Regions from separate parts of the Streptomyces sp. NPDC052101 genome, predicted to be linked through region 1. Evidence: riboswitches for the same ligand, from Rfam matches in the RefSeq annotation. Region 1 holds a riboswitch; the other holds the start of a gene.
The links. A riboswitch is a leader RNA that binds a small molecule or an ion and turns the genes downstream of it on or off. The one in region 1 is predicted to bind cobalamin.

Region 1 (7,002 bases):
GGGTGTCGGTGCGGTGCGTCGCCACGACGTACGCGGAGGCGGATATGAGGAGCGCGAGGAGGAGGGGGTTGGTGGTACGGGTGGCGGCGGTGCCGAGGGAGAGGGCCCAGAGCCACCAGGCACCGGGGTGAACGGCACTTCGCAGTGTGCGGTGCTGCAACTCCCCAGGGGCGCGGGCCGTATCGATATGCGGCTCCGCCACGATGGGGGTCCCCCCGGGTTCGAGCGAAGCCGAGAACTTGGGGGAGCGACCAGCCACATCCGGCCCGCAGTCATCCCGAGACATTGCGCCGCCGTTGGAACTGCCACACCGCCGCGCCTCCCAGAAGGACGATCACCCCCGCACCGATCGGCAACCCCAGAGAAGGCCCGCTGTCCGAGCCGCTCTTCCGGCCGGAGGTCACCTGCTCCCCGCACCCCTCCTTCGGATACCCGGAGATCGCGCACAGCAGGGCGTTGGTGTCATAGCGGAGGGGCTTGGCCACGGCTGCCAGGGCGTCGGCGGCCGTCGCGTCGGCCGAGACCCTCGCGCAGGCCGTACGACGCGCCGGCGGCCGCTCGCCGGACGGCGCGTCCGCCGGGGTGCCGAAGTCGAGGACCAGGGCCACCCGCTTCATCCCGGACCTGGCCGGTGTGGCCGCGCAGATCGTGCCGAAGTCCGCCGCCCCGCCCGGCCGGCTCGCGTCCGCCGAGTCCGCGCTCACCGCGAAGCGGAAGCCCTCCACGGCCCCGTCGTCGGGGCGCGCGCTCGACGGGCCCTGCGTGGCGTACGTCCAGTGCCCGCCGTCGCGCTCCCAGAAGGACCAGTAGCGATAGCCGGTGGCCTGTGCCTGGCCCGCCGCCCCGGCCATGAGGACCAGCGCGGCGCACAGGGCGCCCGCGGCGCGGCGGACGGCGGTCACGGCTGCCGCTTCTTCCGGCCGCTGAGCAGGAAGCCGACGCCGATGCCCGCGACGAGGCAGACGCCGACGAACCACCAGACGCCGAACTTCGAGCCGCCGTCGGACTTCTCGGACTTCTTGGTGTCGTGCGCGGCGGACTCCAGGTGCGGGGCCGGGCCCAGCTCGTTGAGGGACCGGATCAGGCTGGTGCCGCCGAAGTCACCCGGCTGCGCGCCGAGCGCGTGCGCGGCGAGGATCAGCTGGGCGTACGCGGCCGGGCCGCTCTGCGCCGCCCACTTCCCGGCGTTCTTCTCCAGCCAGGTGTATGACTGCAGCGCCTGCGCCGACCGCCCGTCAGCGGCGAGCGCGACGACCGTGTCCGCCGTGTTGCCGTAGTCCGGCTGGTCCATGGTGCCGGGCAGCGTGGACGTCAGATGCCCGGTCTTCGCGACGACCGACGCGAGGTGCGCGCCCGCGTTGTCCGCGACCTGTGCCGGGGTGAGGTGCTTGCCGGTGGCACACGCGTTGCCGCCGGGCGCCTTGCCGGTCACCGCGTCGAACCCCTTGCCGAGCGCACCGAGCACGCCCGCCGCCGTGGCGTCCGCGTTGGCGTACAGCTTGCCCTTCTTGTCCGGCTGGTAGGCGAGTCCGCCGCCGCCGGTCTCGCCGCAGGGGATGGACATGGCGGCGAGCAGGTCGTAGGGGGACTTGCCCGCCTTGTGGACGTCCGCCGGGTCCGAACCGGCGGCGGCCAGCGCGCCGATGACGACCGAGGTGGAGTTGGTGTCGCTGGCGCCGCCCGGCGCGTAGCCCCAGCCACCGTCCTTGTTCTGCACGGACTTCAGCCAGGTCACCGCCTTGCCGACGGCGGCGCCGTGCCCGCCGGTGGCCTGCAGGGCCTGGACCGCGGCGCCGGTGCTGTTGCTGTCCACCATGACCTTGCTGTCGCAGGTCTTGGCAGGGTCGGCGCGGAAGGCGGCGAACGCGCCGTTCGCGCACTGCTGTCCGGCGAGCCAGTCCACGGCCTGCACGGCAGGCCGGTAGCCGACGGTCCGTTGGGCGATCAGCGTCAGCGACTGCCGCCACACGCCGTCGTAGGTCGGGTCGGAGGTGCCGTACAGCCCGGACGGGACCGTGACCTTCGGCGACGGGGACGGGCCGGCGGCCGTGGCGGGCGCGGCGGCGGCCAGTACGCCTACGGCGGCGAGAGCCGCGGCACAGCGGCGGACGTTCATGGTCGGCGACTGCCTCTCCTGCGGGGAACCGGCAGCGCACGGGTCAGACCCCGGGCGGCTCGGCTCCGTAGACCTCGACGGTGCCGTGCACGGCGGGCCGCCGACGCACGTGAGCCGGTCAACGTCCCGTGCGGGGCAGTCCGGCTCACCGTCCAGTGGCAGTCGGACGGCTCACGGATGGGGGTACCCCCGGCTCGAGCGAAGCCGAGAGTTGGGGGAGGGCCAGCGCCGGAATTGCACCGGCTTTCCCCCGTACGGGTGTGATGACGACCCCGCCACTTTACGTCAGGCTAGACCTTCGGCGTGTCGCCCCCGAAGGGCAGGCGCAGGGTGCGGGAGGCGATCAGCCACGTGCCGTCGACCCGGCGGAAGGTGTCCTCGTAGTGACCCACCTGGACGGGCGGCCCGGCAGGGACGGGGCCGCCTCCCTGCCAACCGTCGACGCGGTACGTCGCGAAGGACGAGGTGGCGCTCGCCGAGTCCGGGCCGGTGACGGTGACCAGCACATTGGACATCAGACGGCAGGAGAGCCGGTCGGCGGGGCGGGAGCCGAAGTACGCACGCAGCGCCTCCCGGCCCTCGATCCGGCGCCCGTCCCCCGGCGGAGGCCACTCCCAGACGCCGTCCTCGGTGAACAGGTCGGCCACGTCGGCCGGTTCACCGAGGTCGAGGCGGCGGACGAAGTGCAGGATGACGTGTTCGCAGGCGTGCTGGGCGAGAAGCGCTTCGACGAGGTCCATGCGCCTGTTTAACAGGGCCGCCGCACACAAGACGACTCATTAAGACCGCAGGACCACTAGACGGCTGGACCACTGGACGGCTGGACCCCCAGTCCACTGGCCCCCTACACCACTGGACCGCTTCACACCGCCACGTACGCCACCGGCTCGCTCCCCGCCACCGGTTCCGCCCGGCCCTGCTTGACCAGTCGGCGCAGATGGGACTCGGCCTCCGAGACGGCGATGTTCCGGGAGCCGTAGCGGATCTCGTCCCAGGGGCGGTTCCACTCCATGCGCTCGGCGAGCTGCCAGGGCGTGAGCGGCTCGGTGAGCAGCGCGAGCAGACCGGCCAGCCGCTCCTCGTGATGGGCGAGCAACTCCCGCACCCGGCCGGTCGCGTCGGTGAAGGCGTGCTGATGGGCGGGGAGCACCTCGGCGGGTGCGAGCCGGCCGATCCGCTCCAGGGAGTCGAGGTAGTCGCCGAGGGGGTCGGTCACGGTCGCGTCGTCCGGGTCCTCGTACAGGCCGATGTGCGGGGTGATCCGGGGCAGGAGATGATCCCCGCTGAACAGTCGCCCATGCCCCGGCAGCCGGGCCGGGTGCTCCTCCTCCAGGTGCAGGCAGACGTGGCCGGGGGTGTGGCCAGGGGTCCATATCGCGCGCAGCCGGCGGCCGGGCAGGTCGAGGAGTTCGCCGGGGACGATCTCCCGGTCGGGGAGGGCGGGGGCCAGGCCGGGCAGGCCCCGGCCGCGGGCGGTGCGCAGCGGTGCCACATGCTCCTCGGGCGCCCCGGCGGCCGTCAGCTTGGCGGCCATGTACGTGAACCACCGCTCGGGCCGCGTCCCGCGCGTCCGGCGCACGATCGCCGCGTCGGCCGCGTGCAGCGCCACCCAGGCACCGGAGGCCTCGCGCACCTTGGCCGACAGGCCGTGGTGGTCGGGGTGGTGGTGCGTGATGACGACGCCGTACACCTCCTCCGCCGCCGTACCGCAGGCCGCGAGCCCCGCCGCGAGCGTGTCCCACGACGCCGGATCGTCCCACCCGGTGTCGATGAGCACCGGGCCGCGGTCGGTGTCCACGACGTACACCAGCGTGTGCCCGAGGGGGTTGTCCGGGATGGGAACCGCCACGGACCGTACGCCCCCGCCGTGATCGAACGTCTTCCTCATCAGCCCTCCGCCCCACCACCCGCACCCCACGGCCATTGCCCACTATAACTAGAACTGATATCAGTTCTGAAACAGCGTCAGAAACGTGCGGTGCGGTGGGAGGCGGACGGCCATGGCCGAGCTTGTGGAACACGGACAGCTGTTCATCGGCGGGGAGTTGACCGACCCCGTGGGCAAGGACGTCATCGAGGTGGTCTCCCCGCACACCGAGGAGGTCATCGGCCGGGTGCCGCACGCCGCCCGGCAGGACGTGGACCGGGCCGTGGCCGTCGCGCGCCGCGCCTTCGACGAGGGCCCCTGGCCCCGCACGTCCCTGGCGGAGCGCATCGAGGTCGTCACCCGCATCAAGGACGGCATCGCCGCGCGCCACGAGGAGATCGCCCGGGTCATCTCCGCCCAGAACGGCTCCCCGTACTCCTGGAGCGTCCTCGCGCAGGCGCTCGGCGCGATGATGGTGTGGGACGCGGCGATCAGGGTCGCGCGGGACTACACCTACGAGGAGCGCCGGGACGGGGTCCTCGGCCCGATCCTCGTCCGGCGGGAGCCGGTCGGGGTGGTCGCGGCCGTGGTCCCGTGGAACGTCCCCCAGTTCGTCGCCGCCGCCAAGCTCGCGCCGGCGCTGCTGACCGGCTGCACGGTCGTACTGAAGCCGTCCCCGGAGTCCCCCCTGGACGCCTATGTCCTCGGTGAGATCGCGCGGGAGGCCGGCCTCCCGGAGGGTGTCCTCTCCATCCTCCCGGCCGACCGCGAGGTCAGCGAGTACCTGGTCGGACACCCCGGCATCGACAAGATCTCCTTCACCGGCTCGGTCCCGGCCGGCAAGCGGGTGATGGAGGTCGCCGCCCGCCATCTCACTCGGGTGACACTGGAGTTGGGCGGGAAGTCGGCGGCGCTCGTCCTCCCTGACGCGGACGTGCGGGCGGCGGTGGCCGGTATCGTCCCGGCGGCCTGGATGAACAACGGGCAGGCGTGCGTGGCCCAGACCCGCATCCTCGTCCCGCGCGCCCGCTACGACGAGTTCGCCGACGCCTTCGCCGCCGCCGCGAGCGCGCTGCGGGTCGGTGACCCGCTGGACCCGGCGACCCAGGTCGGCCCGCTCGTCGCCCGCCGCCAGCAGCAGCGCAACCTCGACTACATCCGGCTCGGCCAGGAGGAGGGCGCCAAGATCCTCACCGGCGGCGGCCGCCCGGCCGGTCTTGAGTGTGGCTGGTACGTCGAACCGACCCTCTTCGGCGACGTCGACAACAGCATGCGCATCGCCCGCGAGGAGATCTTCGGCCCGGTCATCTGCCTGCTCCCGTACGGCGGTGAGGAGGAAGCGGTGAAGATCGCCAACGACTCGGACTACGGGCTGTCCGGCAGCGTGTGGACGGCCGACGTGGAACACGGCATCGAGGTCGCCCGGCAGGTCCGCACCGGCACCTACTCGGTCAACACCTTCAGCCTGGACATGCTCGGCCCGTTCGGCGGCTACAAGAACTCCGGACTGGGAAGGGAGTTCGGCCCGGAGGGCTACGGCGAGTATCTCGAACACAAGATGATCCACCTCCCGGCGGGGGCCTGACTCATGGGCGACCGCTGGCACGTCGAGGTCGACCGGTCGGTGTGCATCGGCTCGGCCCAGTGCCTCCATCACGCCCCGGACCACTTCCGTCTCGACACCGCCCGCCAGTCCCACCCGGTGGCCCCGGACACCGACGCGAACGAACCGATCCTGCAGGCCGCCGAGAGCTGCCCGGTGGAGGCCATCCTGATCACCCTGCTGGGCAGCGGGGAGGCGGTGTTTCCGCCGGAGGAGTAGCCGCCGGAGCGTCATGGTGACGTCGTTCCCGGCCCGCGCCAGGCCTGCTCCACCTCCTCGAACCGCTCGGCGTGGGCGCCCGGGGGCAGCGCCGCGCGCAGGTAGGGCAGGTCGGAGGGACGGAGCAGGCCGAAGGCCGGGGCGGGGAGCGCGGCGAGGATCTCCGCCGCGTGGTCGGCCAGCCAGCCGGTCAGGCCGAGTTCGGCGGCGAGGCGGAGGAGGTCTATGAGCGCGGAGGGGTGGGTGGTGGCGACCGAGGGGAGGTCGAGGTCTGCGATCAGTACGTCGAACCGAAAGGCCGCGTCCTCGCCGCGCGGGGGGCCGGACCATCGCCAGCCGTGGGTGGAGCGGCTGAGGCGGGTCAGCGCCAGGAGGGCCTGCTCGGCAGTCCCGTCGTACCGGCTCACAAGGTTGCGGACTGCATCGACCGCTCCGGTCAGGCGGGGGCTTCCGCGGTCCAACGCCTGGCAGAGGCAGACCAGGAGAGCGCGGTCCATGGCCTCGGTGAACGACACCCCACGGTCGAGGGTCACTTCCCCCAGGTGGTGAAGGACGAACGCGAGCGCTTCGTCGGGCAGAGCGGGCGCGTCCTGGGCCAGATGGCACAGGACGGCCTCCAGATACGAGCTGCACTCATCCGGCGTCATGGAGCCTACGACGTCCAGGCATTCGCCGTACAGGGCGGGCAGTGCGTCGGCGGCGTACACATCGCGGGTCAGAAGGGCGACGAGGGGGCGCGTCGGCGAGTGGACCCGCTTGCCGAAGTGGACGATCTCCGTGCTGACGCGCGGCCACTGAAGCAGCAGCGGATAGCCGGTGTGCAGCAGAAGCTCGGTATCGAAATCGCAGGTGAACAGAGACTGCCTGATCGTGTTCATCGTGTCCGGCGCGGTGAGCGAGATCCGCTGCTCCAACCTGTCCGACAGGGGCATGCCCGCCTCGGGTGATGACGGCCGCACCACCATCCAGTCGAAACTGTGGTCGGCGAGCGGAGCCCGACGCGTGGTGATCCGCAGATCGAGCTTCTGGTCGTCAGGGCCCCCGGGATCAGCGTGCCGGAAGCGCTCAGGGCGGAAGAACGAGGTCAGCGCCGCCCATGATTCCCTGGACAACTGCCCCTGCCAGCCCAGGGCGTGCCGTCGCCAGACCGCCACCGTGTCGGTCGTCTCGTTCTCGGCGCCCAGGAGTTCCGAGGCG
Region 2 (7,002 bases), on a different contig from region 1:
GCAGGCCGGCCCGGCCCTGCGCGGCCCGTACGGCGAGCGGCAGCAGCGGCTGCGGGGTGTGGCGGGCCCGGGCGAGGGCGCGCAGCGTGGCCTCCCAGCTGAGCACCGGGGAGTCGAGGACCAGCCCGGTGATGCGCTCGCGCACCGGGGAGCGCTCGGCGGCGCGCAGGGCCATGGTGGCGCCGGTGGACCAGCCGAGCAGGACGACCCGGCGGGCGCCGTAGCGGACGGCGTAGCGGATCGCCGCGTCCAGGTCGCGCCACTCGGTCTCGCCGAGGTGGTTCAGTCCGTCGTGCGGGCGCGGGGCGCCGAGGTCGCCGCGGTAGGCGAGCGCGAGGACCGGCACCCTGCGGGCGTGCAGCGGGGCCATGAGGTTCATGGCCTGTTCCCGGGTGGTGCCGAGGCCGTGCACGGCGATCACCCAGGTGTCCCGGGCCCCGGGCACGAACCAGGCGGGCAGTTCGCCGAGTTCGCCGGGCACGTCGATGTCGGCGTGGTCGAGGCCGAGGGCGGCGGCCGGATTGCCGATGTGGAGGTTCGGGGTGAGCCACACCGCGTCCCCGGGGGCGAGGGTGCCGTGTGTGACGCGCTCCAGGCGGCGTACGACGGTGTCGGCCGCGTGCCGGGCCGCCTCCAGGACGGGGCCGACGATCGCGTGGGAGCCGTCGCCGGCGAGGCCGTAGGTGCCGGGGCGCAGCGAGGCCAGATCGCGGGTGAGCGTGATCCGGCCGGCGGCCGTGCCGTGCACGGTGAGGCGGGGTTCGGTGGGCAGGGGACGGCCGGCGGGTGCCTTCAGCGCGGCGTCGCTGGCGAACCGGCCGGCGGCGACGGATGCGATCCCTGCGGCGAGGACCGCGGTGGCTGCGGTGGCGGTCGCTTTTACGGTGCCCACGGCTCCAGTGTCGTGGGGGTTGCCGTCACCGGCCAGCGGAGCGGCGGGACGGTCCGCGTCGTGGCTGGGCGCCATCGCGGCGGGTCACGGTGAGCGGGAGGCGGGAAGCGGTGGTCACGTCCGCTGGCCGTACCCCTTCAGGCGGTCCCCCACCTCCTTCAGCTGTGCCTCCGTCAGCAGGGACGGGGGCACGCCCGGTATGGAGGACGCCGTCAGCCACAGGCGGCACATCCACTCCAGCTGGGCGGTGCGGTCGTAGGCCTGGTCGAGGGTGGCGCCGTAGGTGATGGTGCCGTGGTTCTGCAGCAGGCAGCCGGAGCGGTCGGTCAGGGCGCGGAGCATGTGCTCGGCGAGTTCGTCGGTGCCGTAGGTGGCGTAGGGGGCGACGCGGACGGGGCCGCCGAGGGCGGCGGCCATGTAGTGGACCAGCGGCAGCTCGGGCACGAGCGTGGAGACCGCCGTCGCGTGCACGGCGTGGGTGTGGACGATCGCGCGGGCGTCGGTGGTGCGGTAGACGGCGAGGTGCATGGGCAGTTCGCTGGTCGGCACCAGCGTGCCGAGCACCTGGCGTCCGGTGAGGTCGACGCCGGTGATGTCGTCCGGGCCGAGCCGGTCGTACGGTACGCCCGACGGGGTGACCAGCACGAGGTCCCCGGCGCGTGCCGAGACATTGCCCGAGGTGCCGACCACCAGTCCGTCGGTTACGGTCCGCCGTGCCGTGGCGACCAGTTCCGCCCAGATGCGTTCCGGTTCCGCTTCCCGTCGCTGTTCAGCCATGCCGTGATCCTGCCAGCCGTGTTCTCGGACAGGGGGCGGACGGGAGCTTCCGGCCGGAAGTGCGTACCCCCGAATGGGCGGAAGTAGGGGTGAATCGCCGCAAATGGGCGTCGATTCGATGATCTTCAGGCCTTCAATGGACCCCCTTGCCCGCCGGACGATCCTCCGTCCGCCGACCCGGGGAGACACATGGCCCGTGTACGCACTCGTCCCCGTCGCCGCGCCGGTGTCCTCGTGGCGGCCACGGCGGCGCTCGCCCTCGCGAGCACCGGCACCGCGGCGGCCGGAACTCCGGCGCCGGCCACGGGCAAGCCCCGCGGCCACGACGTCTCGTCGCACCAGAAGCGCGTCGGCTGGCCGGCCGCCCGGTCCAAGGGCGCGCGGTTCGTCTACGTCAAGGCGACCGAGTCGACGAGCTACCGCAACCCCTATTTCGCGCAGCAGTACAACGGTGCCCGGAAGGTGGGCCTGGTCCGGGGCGCCTACCACTTCGCGCTGCCGGACAAGTCCTCCGGCGCCAAGCAGGCCGCGTACTTCGTGCGGCACGGCGGCGGCTGGCGGGCGGACGGCTGGACGCTGCCGCCCGCGCTCGACATCGAGTACAACCCGTACAACAAGAAGCACAAATGCTACGGGATGAGCAAGAAGCGGATGGTCCGCTGGGTCCGGTCCTTCAGCGACGAGGTCAAGCGGAAGACCGGCCGCCGCCCGGTCATCTACACGACGACCCAGTGGTGGAAGCTGTGCACCGGCAACAGCCACGCGTTCTCGAAGAGCAACCCGCTGTGGATCGCCCGCCACAGCACCAAGCGGCCGGGGACGCTGCCGGGCGGCTGGCAGTACTGGACCTTCTGGCAGCACAAGTCCCGCGGCCGGCTGCCGGGTGACCAGGATCTCTTCAACGGGTCCGCGAGCCGGCTGCGGGTCTTCGCGCGTAGCCGATAGCCAAGGGGCACCTGGGGCGCCGGTGCCGAACCGGAGGGAAACGGAACATCAACCCCTCCCCTCAGACACCCCCACGCCCGCCTCAGTTCACCTTCCGTTCATCCAGGTTGCCTACGGTCCAACAGCCAATGACCTCGAACGATTGCCTGGGTAAATGGAAAACTTCTCGCTGATCCTCGCGATTGTGGTGGTAACCGCACTCGCGTTTGATTTCACGAACGGTTTCCACGACACCGCCAACGCGATGGCCACGACCATCTCGACCGGTGCACTCAAGCCCAAGGTCGCGGTGGCCATGTCGGCCGCCCTCAACCTTGTGGGAGCTTTCCTCTCCGTGGAGGTCGCCAACACGATCTCCAAAGGTCTCGTCGACGAGCACGGCATACGTCCCGAGGTCATCTTCGCCGCCCTGGTCGGCGCGATCCTCTGGAACCTCGTGACCTGGCTGGTGGGCCTGCCCTCCAGCTCCTCGCACGCCCTGATGGGCGGTCTGATCGGCGCCACCGTCGCCTCCGCCGGCCTCGGTGCCGTGCACGGTGACGTCCTGGTCACCAAGGTGCTGCTCCCGGCCGTCGCCGCGCCGGTCGTGGCGGGCGCCGCGTCGATGCTGGCCACCCGCTTCTCCTACGGCATCGGCGGCAAGGCCGAGGGCGAGGCCACCCGCAAGGGCTACCGCGCCGGCCAGATCGCCTCCGCCGGCCTGGTCTCCCTCGCCCACGGCACCAACGACGCCCAGAAGACGATGGGCATCATCACCCTCGCGCTGATCGCGGGCGGTGCCATCTCCCCCGGCTCCAACCCGCCGGTCTGGGTCATCCTCTCCGCCGGTCTGGCCATCGCGCTCGGCACCTACATCGGCGGCTGGCGCATCATCCGCACCATGGGCACGGGCCTGACCGAGCTGGAGCCGCGCCAGGGCTTCGCCGCCCAGACCAGCGCCGCCACCGCCATCCTGGCCTCCTCCCACCTGGGCTTCTCCCTCTCCACCACGCATGTCGTCTCCGGCTCGGTGATGGGTGCGGGCCTCGGCCGCAAGGGCGGGGTGGTCCGCTGGTCCACCGCGACCCGTATGGCCGTCGCCTGGGTGCTCACCCTGCCGGCCGCCGCACTGGTCGGCGCGGGCGCCGAGTCCGTCACGGACCTGGGCGACTGGGGCACCGCCGCCGTCGCCGTCTTCCTGGTCGCCGCGAGCGCCGCGATCTGGAAGTACTCCCGCCGTGAGGTCGTCGACCACACCAACGTCGTCGCCGAGCCCACGGAGCCGGCCGGCGTGGTGACCACCGCCATCGCCGCCGTGACCCCGCCCCCGGCGGGCACGATCAGCGAGGGCCTGACGGCCACGATCGCCTCCCCGGCCGCCGCCGAGCCCGCGCCCCAGGCCGCCCCGCCGGCCGCCACCGTCTGACCCCGGCCACCCGGTTACCGAAGGAAGCATCATGAAGATCGACTGGGCGGCCCTCGGCTCCGTCTTCGGCGTCAGCCTCGTGTTCACCGTGGCCCTGGTGGCCCTGTTCACCCTCGGCGTCAACGGTCTGGCACGACGCGAGAAGGCCGCCGCGCAGGGCGGCTCCGCCAACCTCGCCGTCACCGGCGCCTACGTCTGCTTCGCCGCGTGCGCGGCGGCGGTGGCGTACGGCATCTACCTGATCGTCGCCAAGGCCTGACGGCCCGCCACGCATCACCCCCTGCGGACCAAGCGTCCCGAAGGCTCCCCTCCAGGCATCACGGAGGGGAGCCTTCGCCGTGCTCAAGAGCCTCGGGCGCCCCGCGATGTGGGGATCGGCACACTCTCCCCGTGCAGGTCAACGGCAAGTTGACGGCCGTTCCGGGCGCGTGGTGGACTGCCCACGCCATGTACGGCGGCAGGAGAGGAAGCCGGTGCGAATCCGGCGCGGTCCCGCCACTGTCACCGGGGAAGAACCCCGGAAGCCAGGAACTCTCACCGCCGAATCTCGTCGAACCAGGGCGCGGACACCCTGAGTGAGGACCCAGATCGCCATGCTCGGCTGCCGAAGGACCCCTGCCAGGCCTGCTCCTGTTCCCACGGCCGGCTGAACCGATGGGTGCCGATCGCACTTACGCGTACGGCGCCGCCGCCGGCCTTCTCGGCGACCTGCTCCTCGGCGATCCGCGCCGCGGGCATCCGGTCGCCGCGTTCGGTCGTGCGGCCGCTGCCGTGGACCGCGCGTTGTGGCACGACCACCGCGGCTGGGGCGCCCTGCACACCGTGGTGTGCGCCGGCGGCGCCGTCGCACTCGGCACGGCCGCCATACGCGCCGTACGCCCCTGCCCCGCCGCCTCCGTCGCACTGACCGCCGCCGCCACCTGGACTGTCGTCGGCGGTACGTCGCTCGCCCGCGAGGCCCGCACCATCGCAGGCGCCCTGGAACGCGGGGACGTCGAGGCGGCGCGGGCGCGGCTGCCGCATCTGTGCGGCCGGGACCCGCAGGCGCTGGACGCCGACGGGATCGCCCGCGCCGTGGTCGAGTCGGTCGCCGAGAACACCTCCGACGCCGTGGTGGGCGCGCTGGTGTGGGGCGCGGTGGCCGGAGTGCCCGGACTGCTCGGCTTCCGGGCGGTCAACACACTGGACGCGATGGTGGGTCACAAGTCGCCCCGGTACCGGCGTTACGGCTGGGCCTCGGCCCGGCTCGACGACCTGGCCGGCTGGCCGGGGGCCCGGCTGACCGCCGTACTCGCCGCCGCGGCCGGACCCGACCCGCGCGGTGCCCTGCGCGCCTGGCGGGCCGACGCCCACCGGCACCCGAGCCCCAACGCCGGCCCCGTCGAAGCGTCGTTCGCGGGCGCGCTGGGGGTACGCCTGGGCGGCACGTTGTCGTACGGCAGCCGGGTCGAGCACCGCCCGGTGCTCAACGGGGAGGCCGGACGCGCCGTTCGGCCCACCGACGTCGACCGCGCCGTACGGCTCTCCCGCCGCGTCGGTCTGCTCGCGCTCGGCACCACGGTCGCCGCGCGCCTGATGGTCAAGAGCGTCAAAGGTCTGAAGGGACGTGGGAAGTGAACGGGGGACTCCTCGTCGCAGGCACCACCTCCGACGCAGGCAAGAGCGTCGTGACGGCAGGGATCTGCCGGTGGCTGGTGCGCCAGGGAGTGAAGGTCGCGCCGTTCAAGGCGCAGAACATGTCGCTCAACTCCTTCGTGACCCGCCAGGGCGCGGAGATCGGACGGGCCCAGGCCATGCAGGCCCAGGCCTGCCGGATCGAGCCGACCGCGCTGATGAACCCGGTGCTGCTCAAGCCGGGCGGCGAGCAGAGCAGCCAGGTCGTGCTGATGGGCAGGCCGGTGGGCGAGCTGAGCGCGCGCGGCTATCACGGCGGGCGGCAGCAGAAGCTGCTCGGCACGGTGCTGGACTGCCTGGCCGAGTTGCGGGGCACGTATGACGCGGTGATCTGTGAGGGTGCGGGCAGCCCGGCCGAGATCAATCTGCGCCGGACCGACATCGTGAACATGGGGATCGCGCGGAACGCGCGGCTGCCCGTGCTGGTGGTGGGGGACATCGACCGCGGAGGCGTCTTCGCCTCCTTCTTCGGGACCGTCGCCCTGCTCTCGCCCGAGGACCAGGAGCTGGTCGCCGGGTTCCTGGTGAACAAGTTCCGCGGCGATGTGAGCCTGCTGGAGCCCGGGTTGGAGATGCTCCAGGGCCTCACCGGGCGGCGCACCTACGGCGTCCTGCCGTTCCGGCACGGGCTCGGCATCGACGAGGAGGACGGGCTCAGGGTCTCGCTGCGCGGCACCGTGCGGGAGTCGACCGTGACGCCCCCGGTCGGCGAGGACGTGCTGCGGGTCGCCGTGTGCGCGATCCCGCTGATGTCCAACTTCACGGACGTGGACGCGCTGGCCGCCGAACCGGGCGTCGTGGTGCGGTTCGTGGACCGCTCGGAGGAGCTGGCGGACGCGGACCTGGTGGTGATCCCAGGCACCCGGGGCACGGTGCGCGCGCTGGAGTGGCTGCGGGAGCGCGGGCTCACCGACGCCCTGGTGCGCAGGGCCGCCGAAGGCCGCCCCGTCCTCGGCATCTGCGGCGGCTTCCAGATCCTCGGCGAGCACATCGAGGACGAGGTCGAATCGCGCGCCGGCGCGGTCGACGGGCTCGGGATGCTGCCCGTGCGGGTGCGGTTCGCCCGCGAGAAGACCCTGACCCGGCCGGCCGGGAAGGCCCTCGGCGAGCGGGTCGAGGGGTACGAGATCCACCACGGCGTCGCCTCCGTAGAGGCAGGGGACGCGTTCATCTCCGACGACGAGGGACACAGCCTGGACGGCTGCCGGGTCGGCCAGACCTGGGGCACGCACTGGCACGGCTCGCTGGAGTCGGACGGCTTCCGCCGGGCCTTCCTGCGCGAGGTGGCCGCCGCCGCGGGCCGCCGCTT

Region 2: another riboswitch for cobalamin. It lies ahead of AB0L75_RS13040 (cobalamin biosynthesis protein); the one in region 1 lies ahead of AB0L75_RS21395 (prenyltransferase/squalene oxidase repeat-containing protein).

What each region holds. Positions count from the first base shown of each region.
Region 1 covers NZ_JBFAWH010000011.1:234,403-241,404, reverse strand. Annotated here, with positions in the region: gene AB0L75_RS21405 (CbiQ family ECF transporter T component) at 1-187, opposite strand, end outside; gene AB0L75_RS21400 (SCO2322 family protein) at 273-902, opposite strand; gene AB0L75_RS21395 (prenyltransferase/squalene oxidase repeat-containing protein) at 899-2,116, opposite strand; cobalamin riboswitch at 2,233-2,406, opposite strand; gene AB0L75_RS21390 (nuclear transport factor 2 family protein) at 2,407-2,856, opposite strand; gene AB0L75_RS21385 (MBL fold metallo-hydrolase) at 2,979-4,004, opposite strand; gene AB0L75_RS21380 (aldehyde dehydrogenase) at 4,117-5,568, shown strand; gene AB0L75_RS21375 (ferredoxin) at 5,572-5,805, shown strand; gene AB0L75_RS21370 (hypothetical protein) at 5,817-7,002, opposite strand, start outside.
Region 2 covers NZ_JBFAWH010000005.1:276,762-283,763, reverse strand. Annotated here, with positions in the region: gene AB0L75_RS13065 (alpha/beta fold hydrolase) at 1-892, opposite strand, end outside; gene AB0L75_RS13060 (class II aldolase/adducin family protein) at 1,007-1,669, opposite strand; gene AB0L75_RS13055 (lysozyme) at 1,859-2,614, shown strand; gene AB0L75_RS13050 (inorganic phosphate transporter) at 2,769-4,019, shown strand; gene AB0L75_RS13045 (hypothetical protein) at 4,051-4,278, shown strand; cobalamin riboswitch at 4,435-4,576, shown strand; gene AB0L75_RS13040 (cobalamin biosynthesis protein) at 4,674-5,636, shown strand; gene AB0L75_RS13035 (cobyric acid synthase) at 5,633-7,002, shown strand, end outside.